DNA from 3 places in the Paenibacillus sp. 203 genome. Region 1 is predicted to be linked to each of the others. Evidence: a T-box and tRNA genes for the amino acid it is inferred to sense, from the RefSeq annotation. Region 1 holds a T-box; the other regions hold tRNA genes.
The links. The T-box of region 1 lies ahead of argS (arginine--tRNA ligase). A T-box ahead of a tRNA ligase gene usually reads a tRNA of that ligase, here a tRNA-Arg.
Positions count from the first base shown of each region.

Region 1 (3,253 bases):
TGAGCTTTCTCCAGAAGGCTGCGTATGCGCGCATGAGTATACTGCACATAAGGCCCGGTCTCACCTTCAAAGGTCAGCGCCTCCTCCAACGAAAAATCCACTTCATTCAGCCGGTTGTTTTTTAAGTCACCAAAAATAATCGCTCCAATACCAACGTCCTCTGCTACTGCCCGTTGTTCCTGCAAATCGGGATTCTTCTGAGTAATGATGGCTTGAGCACGGGCTATAGCTTCATCCAGCACCTCTTCCAGTTTGACAACTTTTCCACGTCTTGTAGACATTTTCTTACCCGCAAACCGCATTAATCCAAACGGCACATGCTCACACTGCTCCGCCCATGCCTCTCCTGCATGTTTCAGCACCGCAAACACCTGCTGGAAATGCAGCTTCTGTTCCCCACCAACGACGTACAGAAGCCGATCAGCCTTCATCACTTCATGACGATAAATCGCTGTTGCCAGATCACGTGTCGGATAAATGGTAGTCCCATCCTTTTTTAGAATAAGACATGGCGGCAGTTCCTCGTCTTCCAGACGAACTACGAGCGCGCCATCACTTTCCTCCAGCAATCCCTTTGCTCTTAATTGAGCAACAACTGCCTGCATCTTATCATTGTAAAAACTTTCTCCCAGCACATGGTCAAATGTAATGTTCAGGCGCTGGTACATACGATCAAATTCACCCAGACTGACTTCAACAAAAAACTCCCATAGTTGTTGAGCCTCAGCATCCCCATGCTCCAAACGTCGGAACCACTCGCGGCCTTCATCTTCCAAAGTTGGATCATGCTCGGCCTCCTGATGAAAACGAACATATAGCTTCAGCGATTCACCAATCGGATCATGTTGTAGCTGCTCCTCATTTCCCCATCTTTTATAGGCCGCAATTTGCTTGCCAAACTGTGTTCCCCAATCTCCAAGATGATTCACACTAATTGGAACATATCCGGTTTCACCAAGAATACGATACAAGGCAGCACCAATAACAGTAGAGCGAAGATGACCAATACCAAACGGTTTGGCAATATTGGGCGAAGACATATCAATGACCACCCGCTGTCCGTGTCCGATATTGGGCCTGAGGAAATCAGCTTTACTCAATTCAGCAAGCATAAGCGGAATATGAACCGATCGATCCAATGTTATATTTACGTAGGCACCCGATGCTGAAGCAGTCAAACCTTCTTCATGGCTCACTAGCTCCGCTAATTCCATTGCAATGTGCTGCGGAGACTTTCGAAACTTTTTAGCCAGCACAAAACAGGGAAACGCTACATCTCCCCATTCAGGCTGCGGAGGCACCTCGAATAAAGATAAAATTTCTTTTTCCTCCAAGCCCGTATGGGCCAATATCGCTTGAGCAGCAACCCTCACTAACATGATCTCTCTCCTTCTTTTTATAGAATCTAACAAAAAAAGCTCCCGCCTCTTGATATAATTCAAGAGACGAGAACTTCAATATCCCCGCGGTACCACTCTTCGTAAATCGGTTGTGCAGCTAAAGCTAACTTACACAAATCGCGATTTCACTCCAATGACTAATAACGGTGTCTGCCGGGCTGATCTACTAGAAATTCTGCTCGTTGGATCAACCGTCTCCCGGGTGCGCTTCACATCGGACCTCATACCGGCTTCCACCTCTTCCGGCTCGCTGTAATGATACGGCTCCGCTGCTACTCTCCCGTTCCATGACGTTAATTCCAATTATTATACAAACCTATTCAGTAGAAAGCAATCTTTTATTTCCTCTTCAGGCACTAGTTCCATATATGTAATTACACTGCCACCAATTGGCGGCATGCCTGAACGCAACGACGGCAGGCTTCTGCACAATGTTTGCAATGATCATGGGAATGCTTGCTGCATTCAGCAGCACATACCTCACAGGCCTTGGCGCACAGCTCACAGATTTGCTCGGCAAAATCCGTTCCGCGCTGCAGCATTTGAGCAGCAAATCCGCATATTTCTGCACATTCCCTACTCACTCGAATACATTCACGCAGCATAGCTAAATCATATTCCTTCAAACTCGCTACGTAACATACATTGCAAGCGTTCATACATTCCAGGCAAGCATCCACGCATTGTTGGTATGAATGATTCATATTACATTACCTCCCAGTTGTTGACCCTGCTGTACTATTACCCGCTGATCCTTGAGTTTAATCATTTGATGTGCGCGCTTACAATAAAATAAAAACAAAACAATCCCGACTTATGTAAGGAAGTGTACTATATTCCAGTATGTAAGTGCAAGGATATTAATCACATGGATTTTTAGCCCTTGTTTCTGACTTGCATACACTCAGTCATTGCTCTATTGTAAAAAGTATATGTCTAACCATCGATCAAGGAGTGAACATTTTAATGAATATGTCTTCCGTAGAGGAGCATCGACAGGAATCCCCGCAACAGGTTAATTGCATGGTCGTGACTGTCTCGGACACACGTACCGTGGAAACAGATACCGGGGGACAATTGCTCATGGATCTACTAGAAACCAATGGCTATAAGGTTGTTCGATATGTCATCGTCAAGGATGACTACGAAGGTATTCAGCAGTTAGTATCCGAAGCAGCGGCACAGAATGACATCGAGGCTGTACTTTTGACAGGCGGTACCGGTATTTCTCCACGTGATACTACATATGAAGCCGTCTCCTCTCTACTGGATAAGGAACTACCTGGCTTTGGGGAAATCTTCCGTTATTTAAGCTTTGCTGAGGACATTGGTTCAGCAGCTATATTAAGCCGGGCTGTAGCTGGTACTGTGGGTCGGACAGCTGTATTTTCTATGCCTGGCTCACGGGGAGCCGTTCGTTTGGCAATGGAACGCATTATTGTCCCTGAGCTACGACATGTGATGAGAGAAATTTATAAATAAGCTCCTATTTCCTACATGCCGCGACACAAAAAGGCACCCCATACATTCATGAGGTGCCTCTTCCAACTATTCTTTTTCTTCAACTTCGGGCTGCATATAGCTGTCGATCAGCTTTTGCTTCAGCTCCCATACCTTCTCGCTCAGATTTACACGATAAATTTCAGGGTTCAGCTTCCGCAAATATTCTGGCCAAAACAGTTTCAACTGTGAAGTATGGTAAGCACGAATTTCATCCAGCTCAGGAAGCTCATATACCTTCTGTCCATTTATAAAAATAGGCTCAAGCATTGGCACGGCTTCATAATTTTCTACATACTTCTTCATATACGGATGTAAAGGGTTAAACAGCTTCAGGCGCTTACCATTACGCG
Region 1 covers NZ_JAXCHD010000002.1:223,935-227,187, forward strand. Annotated here, with positions in the region: gene argS (arginine--tRNA ligase) at 1-1,379, opposite strand, end outside; T-box leader at 1,439-1,697, opposite strand; gene WA407_RS04175 (four-helix bundle copper-binding protein) at 1,775-2,104, opposite strand; gene WA407_RS04180 (MogA/MoaB family molybdenum cofactor biosynthesis protein) at 2,367-2,882, shown strand; gene WA407_RS04185 (nicotinate phosphoribosyltransferase) at 2,949-3,253, opposite strand, start outside.

Region 2 (3,253 bases), on a different contig from region 1:
CCAATATTCCCTGATAGCTCAGTTGGTAGAGCACTCGACTGTTAATCGAGTTGTCACAGGTTCGAGTCCTGTTCGGGGAGCCATGTTTTGAATATTTCTGAATTTTATATATAAGGTGGCGGCGTAGCTCAGCTGGCTAGAGCGTACGGTTCATACCCGTGAGGTCGGGGGTTCGATCCCCTCTGCCGCTACTCGGAGAGATACCCAAGTGGCTATAAGGGGACCCTCTGCTAAGGGGTTAGACTGCGAAAGTGGTGCGAGGGTTCGAATCCCTCTCTCTCCGCCATAAATTTATTGAAACCAGAACTTATTTTGCAAGGCCCGTTGGTCAAGGGGTTAAGACACCTCCCTTTCACGGAGGTAACAGGGGTTCGAATCCCCTACGGGTCATAATATGGAGGCTTAGCTCAGCTGGGAGAGCATCTGCCTTACAAGCAGAGGGTCGGGGGTTCGATCCCCTCAGCCTCCACCATAAGAAAATTTGAGAAATGCCTTTTAATGTCGCGGGGTGGAGCAGTTCGGTAGCTCGTCGGGCTCATAACCCGAAGGTCGTAGGTTCAAATCCTACCCCCGCAATTAATTTCCTGTTGGAAATGCCTCTGGAACTGTGGTGTAGAGGCCTAACATGCCTGCCTGTCACGCAGGAGATCGCGGGTTCGAATCCCGTCAGTTCCGCCATTTTAACTTCATATATAATTGGCATATAAAGTGCGGATTATATGATGTAGTAATAAAACAAAATATGGCTCGGTAGCTCAGTCGGTAGAGCAGAGGACTGAAAATCCTCGTGTCGGCGGTTCGATTCCGTCCCGAGCCACCTTTCAAGTGGGAAATGAGTAATGTGCCGGTGTAGCTCAACTGGTAGAGCAACTGACTTGTAATCAGTAGGTTGGGGGTTCAAGTCCTCTCGCCGGCACCATTCTGGAGGATTAGCGAAGTGGCCAAACGCATCAGACTGTAAATCTGCTCCCTTACGGGTTCGGTGGTTCGAATCCATCATCCTCCACCAGTCTTTTCATAATCATATGGCGGTCGTGGCGAAGTGGTTAACGCACCGGACTGTGACTCCGGCATTCGTGGGTTCAAGCCCCATCGGCCGCCCTTTATTCTTAATCTATTGGGGATTAGCCAAGCGGTAAGGCAACGGACTTTGACTCCGTCATGCATAGGTTCAAATCCTATATCCCCAGCCATTAAGAGCCATTAGCTCAGTTGGTAGAGCACCTGACTTTTAATCAGGGTGTCGAAGGTTCGAGTCCTTCATGGCTCACCATTTATAATTATTTTGCGGTCGTGGCGGAATTGGCAGACGCGCACGGTTCAGGTCCGTGTGGGCTAACCCCCCGTGGAGGTTCGAGTCCTCTCGACCGCACCATATTTTGCGGACGTGGCTCAGCGGTAGAGCATCGCCTTGCCAAGGCGAGGGTCGCGGGTTCGATTCCCGTCGTCCGCTCCATTATCCATACGGCGCCATAGCCAAGTGGTAAGGCAAAGCTCTGCAAAAGCTTCATTCCCCAGTTCAAATCTGGGTGGCGCCTTGACTACTCATTATGGAATTTAATATGCGCCCTTAGCTCAGCTGGATAGAGCGTTTGACTACGAATCAAAAGGCCGGGAGTTCGAATCTCTCAGGGCGCGCCATTTCTTAAAAAAAAATGTATAATGTCGGGATGTAGCTCAGCTTGGTAGAGCACCTGGTTTGGGACCAGGGGGTCGCATGTTCAAATCGTGTCATCCCGATACTGATTTGCGGGTGTAGTTCAATGGTAGAACTCCAGCCTTCCAAGCTGGTAGCGTGGGTTCGATTCCCATCACCCGCTTTTTGCTATAGCGGATTCTTGTTGCCTCAGTGGTGACACCTTATAAATAAAGAGAGCCTGTCTGGGGACAGAGCTCTCTCTTTTTTTTGTATTTATCCTCATGTAATCCACAATGTGTTGATTATCCATAATCTTCGGTATCGGTGTATATCGTTCTGATCATACAACAGGCATACACCGATAACCGATTTAGTGGACAGTTTTTACACGGGAATGGTCAGCTGGATGGAGGTTCCCTTGTCTGGAGCAGAGGTTATGCTCATAAATCCCCCTACCCCTCTAGCTCGTTCTTCCATACTGAACAATCCAACTCCCTCTCCTTGGGACTTTCCAGAGAATCCAATGCCCTCATCCCGAATGGTCACTTGTATCATTTCATTTTGATCCTCAACGTCGACATATGCCTCTGCTACATCTGCGTATTTGGCTACATTCGTTAATGCCTCCTGTACAATCCGATAAATTGCAATTTCCTTGCGAATATCAACCCGTTTACGTAGATTGCATTGAAAATGCACCTCAATCCCGTAATGAGAACAGAAGTTTTCAATATAGGTTCTTATGGCTGGGACGACACCCAGATCATCCAGAACTGAGGGACGAAGTTCCCACGCTAGACCACGAACATCTTTGATGATGTCGGTCACCTGCGAACGAAGATTCTCCAGAGTAGGACTAGGTTGTTCGGCAAGTTGGCTATCCAATTGGATGATAAGTGAAAACAAGCTTTGTCCTATCCCATCATGCAGCTCTCTTGAAAAGCGTTTACGTTCTTCTTCCTGTATTTGCATGACTTGCGTCATCATAGACTGGAGTTCTGCTTCTACTTTCTTCAGTTTAGTGACCTCATTGCGGATCGCTAAGTACTGATAGGGTTTACCTTCCTCATCCATAAACGGAACGATCGTAGTATTCACCCAATAGTAGCTGTTATCTTTAGCACGATTACGTATTTCTCCTTGCCATACCTTACCTGAACGGATCGTAGTCCACAGGTTTTTCATGAAGGCAGAGGTATGATAGCCTGAATTAATAAGACGATGATCCTGACCGATCAGCTCTTCACGACTGTATTGCGAAATCTCACAGAACTTGTCGTTTACGTACTGAATAATACCTCGATGATCGGTCAAAGCAACGATGGAAGACGTATCTAAAGCAAATTTCAGATTGGATAATTGGTGGAGTGAGTTACGCAGCGCATGAAGAAAAGGGGATTCTGGTATATAAATTTCCAGATCATTCAGCAGTTTATCGGTTGATTCACCAAAGGCATGCTGCAGTAAAGGGTTAGAAGGTTCATTCATAATGGAGCAGCCCCTTTTTTAGTGCGAATTTGACTAGCTCAGGTCGTGTTTTCAAGTTAAGCTTCTCCATAAGATTGCTTTTATGGGACTCTACGGTTTTGACACTAATCACCAGGTGCTCGGCAA
Region 2 covers NZ_JAXCHD010000030.1:2,788-6,040, reverse strand. Annotated here, with positions in the region: tRNA gene WA407_RS26135 (tRNA-Ala) at 1-3, shown strand, start outside; tRNA gene WA407_RS26130 (tRNA-Asn) at 8-83, shown strand; tRNA gene WA407_RS26125 (tRNA-Met) at 118-191, shown strand; tRNA gene WA407_RS26120 (tRNA-Ser) at 195-286, shown strand; tRNA gene WA407_RS26115 (tRNA-Glu) at 319-390, shown strand; tRNA gene WA407_RS26110 (tRNA-Val) at 397-472, shown strand; tRNA gene WA407_RS26105 (tRNA-Met) at 503-576, shown strand; tRNA gene WA407_RS26100 (tRNA-Asp) at 602-678, shown strand; tRNA gene WA407_RS26095 (tRNA-Phe) at 745-817, shown strand; tRNA gene WA407_RS26090 (tRNA-Thr) at 844-919, shown strand; tRNA gene WA407_RS26085 (tRNA-Tyr) at 924-1,009, shown strand; tRNA gene WA407_RS26080 (tRNA-His) at 1,029-1,101, shown strand; tRNA gene WA407_RS26075 (tRNA-Gln) at 1,119-1,193, shown strand; tRNA gene WA407_RS26070 (tRNA-Lys) at 1,198-1,273, shown strand; tRNA gene WA407_RS26065 (tRNA-Leu) at 1,288-1,375, shown strand; tRNA gene WA407_RS26060 (tRNA-Gly) at 1,382-1,456, shown strand; tRNA gene WA407_RS26055 (tRNA-Cys) at 1,467-1,538, shown strand; tRNA gene WA407_RS26050 (tRNA-Arg) at 1,565-1,641, shown strand; tRNA gene WA407_RS26045 (tRNA-Pro) at 1,667-1,740, shown strand; tRNA gene WA407_RS26040 (tRNA-Gly) at 1,750-1,820, shown strand; gene WA407_RS26035 (PAS domain-containing sensor histidine kinase) at 2,024-3,127, opposite strand; gene WA407_RS26030 (response regulator) at 3,120-3,253, opposite strand, start outside.
Region 2: it has a tRNA-Arg gene. The T-box ahead of argS (arginine--tRNA ligase) is inferred to sense a tRNA for this amino acid. The anticodon was not compared.

Region 3 (3,253 bases), on a different contig from region 1:
GACAGCATGACGCGTTTACCGGTCTATATATTCAAATTAAGCTGCAGTCCAAACCGCATTGGATCAGATGTCTCCTGAATACAAGGGTGTTTATCGGGGATCTTCATTCTGCGGTGTCGTTGAAAACCTTATTGGAGTTCCCCACCTCTGATGCCGTTCTGAAAGCCGGTGTCTGATAAAAATATAGTATTAGACTGAATTGAATATAGTAATAGCGGCAGCCTTGGACTAAAAAAGGAGAAAGTCCTAGACTACCGCTGTTCTTTATTTAACTAACGTTCCTCGTTAGTTGAATAAGCACGCTTTCTTTTATTACACAATATCTTCGTACTGTTCAGTATTTCTATCATTCATCTTTTACTTTTATAATGAGAAGTGTTAGACTAATATAGGTTTTATATACTTATTACCGATTACTAAGATGTGTAATCAATGAAAGGATTTGATGAATGTGGAATCGACTAATTTCAAAGTTATACCTGAAAAACTTAAAGGTAGGACGATTGAAGATGTCGCCATCACTACTAATGCTGTGGTTATTAAATTTACTGATGGTACTTATTTAGATATCTATCTCGATGAGGCTGCACAAACATTAAAGACATCAACAAACAAGCTGGATAGTTAACTCAACACTTTACACTTAGCTATCATTTTCCCAGCTTCCTCCTTCACAGTTTGCGTCAAATGCGACATAAAACCTCCACTTATCTTGTTCAACTAAACTGCCCGTTAGCTCAATGAAAAAAAGCAGCCCCTCATGAACTGCCCTACTGCTACTCACTTCAACAATAGGATGAGTTCATTCAAAGGCTACCTCATTTACCAAGTAATCCAACCACTCGTTCGTTTGTAACTGTGTAGGAGCTCGTATTCTTCACTACGCATCAGTCGTTTCATTTTTGTTCTTATACAGACGATAATCATCTTTTCTTGCTATTTTACATTCTTTGTTGTAATGAACACTCTTGATTCCTTTACGGAAATCCTTAAGCTTCTCTTTTCTTGGATCTTTGGGCTTATTATTGATCTCCAGACTTTGCTGTTTCTCATCTTCCCAGAATTGAATCTCTTCCCGTGTAAACATCTTCATCCCCGTTGTGCCGGGTTAGATTTTGGCATTTGAAGCCATGACCTTAGACACAACTAATAGAAGAAGATCTTCGGATTGAACATTAGCTCACCTCTGATTTTATTCTCCCTTATTTTAACATATTTATAACTATCCTGGCCGTTAGTTTAATAAAAAGAGCAGACTTGAAGCGCCTGCTCAACATTGTGTGTTATTTAACTATCGTTCCTCGTTAGTTTTACGCCCTATCCATAGAAAGCCTCGTGTGTACCTGTCATATCTGGCATCGTGATATCCATGGTCACCAGGTCCAGTTGCTTCTCAGACAAAGATGACTCCGGTCAGTGCTTCGCTCAAAGCCCATTAACCGATAGTTAAGCAGATTGAAACTCTGGATCTGGAGCGGTTGCTTCTCTCGCCGATACCAGAGTTAGGTTGCGGGGCAATTTCTGATGAGATTTTCTGTCTGCATGCTGATATTGCCTTCAAGAACTGAACTACGAGCTGAAACTTAAGTATATGAAGAAGATCAGAAAATAAAAATTCTGGAAGTTGCCTGTGTATGTTAATAACGCAAAGGAACGGAGGAGATTGCCTTGAGGTTTCTACTGATTGTCATGTCGATAGGAATTGTTTAAAAGTAAAAAAGGAGAGATGGCATAAAAATAAGCCATCTCTCCTTTTTCATTTATATAAAGCGGGTAATGGGAATCGGACCCACGCTACCAGCTTGGAAGGCTGAGTTTTACCATTGAGCTACATCCGAAATAGATGCCGGTGAGAGGACTCGAACCTCCACGGTTTCCCTCACGATTTTGAGTCGCGCGCGTCTGCCAATTCCGCCACACCGGCTTATGAAGTTAATGGCGTCCCCTGAGAGATTCGAACTCCCGACCTTTTGATTCGTAGTCAAACGCTCTATCCAGCTGAGCTAAGGGGACTAATAAATGGAGCGGACGACGGGAATCGAACCCGCGACCCTCGCCTTGGCAAGGCGATGCTCTACCGCTGAGCCACGTCCGCAAAAAACAAGATGCGCGTGGAGGGACTTGAACCCCCACGTCAAAGACGCTAGATCCTAAGTCTAGTGCGTCTGCCAATTCCGCCACACGCGCATGTAATACAATGGTGAGCCATGAAGGACTCGAACCTTCGACACCCTGATTAAAAGTCAGGTGCTCTACCAACTGAGCTAATGGCTCGTAAAACTGGTGGAGGATGATGGATTCGAACCACCGAACCCGTAAGGGAGCAGATTTACAGTCTGATGCGTTTGGCCACTTCGCTAATCCTCCAAAATGGTGCCGGCGAGAGGACTTGAACCCCCAACCTACTGATTACAAGTCAGTTGCTCTACCAGTTGAGCTACACCGGCATATTAAGTTAAATGGCGGAACCGACGGGATTCGAACCCGCGATCTCCTGCGTGACAGGCAGGCATGTTGGGCCTCTACACCACGGTTCCAGAGACAACTCTCTTAGTTGAAAGTAATTGCGGAGGCAGGATTTGAACCTGCGACCTTCGGGTTATGAGCCCGACGAGCTACCGAACTGCTCCACCCCGCGACAGTAATAAATGTTTATTTTTCAAGTGGTGGAGGCTGAGGGGCTCGAACCCCCGACCCTCTGCTTGTAAGGCAGATGCTCTCCCAGCTGAGCTAAGCCTCCGAATTACTATGACCCGTAGGGGATTCGAACCCCTGTTACCTCCGTGAAAGGGAGGTGTCTTAACCCCTTGACCAACGGGCCATATATCTATTATTAAGAGCTGGCGGAGAGAGAGGGATTCGAACCCTCGAGACGCTTTTGGCGCCTACACGATTTCCAATCGTGCTCCTTCGGCCAACTCGGACACCTCTCCACATGGCTCCCCGAACAGGACTCGAACCTGTGACAACTCGATTAACAGTCGAGTGCTCTACCAACTGAGCTATCAGGGAATATTGGTGGAGCCAAGGGGGATCGAACCCCTGACCTCCTGCGTGCAAGGCAGGCGCTCTCCCAGCTGAGCTATAGCCCCATCTAAAAAATCAATTTTGTATGTATAATCAATAGCATGATAGGCGAAAAAAAATCCCCATTATGGGGTTGCTTGGCGACGTCCTACTCTCCCAGGACCCTGCGGTCCAAGTACCATCGGCGCTGGAGGGCTTAACGGTCGTGTTCGGGATGGGTACGTGT
Region 3 covers NZ_JAXCHD010000004.1:37-3,289, reverse strand. Annotated here, with positions in the region: partial or broken gene WA407_RS09415 (IS110 family transposase) at 1-161, shown strand, start outside; gene WA407_RS09410 (hypothetical protein) at 452-628, shown strand; gene WA407_RS09405 (hypothetical protein) at 881-1,087, opposite strand; tRNA gene WA407_RS09400 (tRNA-Leu) at 1,845-1,924, opposite strand; tRNA gene WA407_RS09395 (tRNA-Arg) at 1,937-2,013, opposite strand; tRNA gene WA407_RS09390 (tRNA-Gly) at 2,021-2,095, opposite strand; tRNA gene WA407_RS09385 (tRNA-Leu) at 2,107-2,187, opposite strand; tRNA gene WA407_RS09380 (tRNA-Lys) at 2,199-2,274, opposite strand; tRNA gene WA407_RS09375 (tRNA-Tyr) at 2,282-2,367, opposite strand; tRNA gene WA407_RS09370 (tRNA-Thr) at 2,372-2,447, opposite strand; tRNA gene WA407_RS09365 (tRNA-Asp) at 2,461-2,537, opposite strand; tRNA gene WA407_RS09360 (tRNA-Met) at 2,565-2,638, opposite strand; tRNA gene WA407_RS09355 (tRNA-Val) at 2,665-2,740, opposite strand; tRNA gene WA407_RS09350 (tRNA-Glu) at 2,750-2,821, opposite strand; tRNA gene WA407_RS09345 (tRNA-Ser) at 2,842-2,933, opposite strand; tRNA gene WA407_RS09340 (tRNA-Asn) at 2,937-3,012, opposite strand; tRNA gene WA407_RS09335 (tRNA-Ala) at 3,017-3,092, opposite strand; rRNA gene rrf (5S ribosomal RNA) at 3,163-3,253, opposite strand, start outside.
Region 3: it has a tRNA-Arg gene. The T-box ahead of argS (arginine--tRNA ligase) is inferred to sense a tRNA for this amino acid. The anticodon was not compared.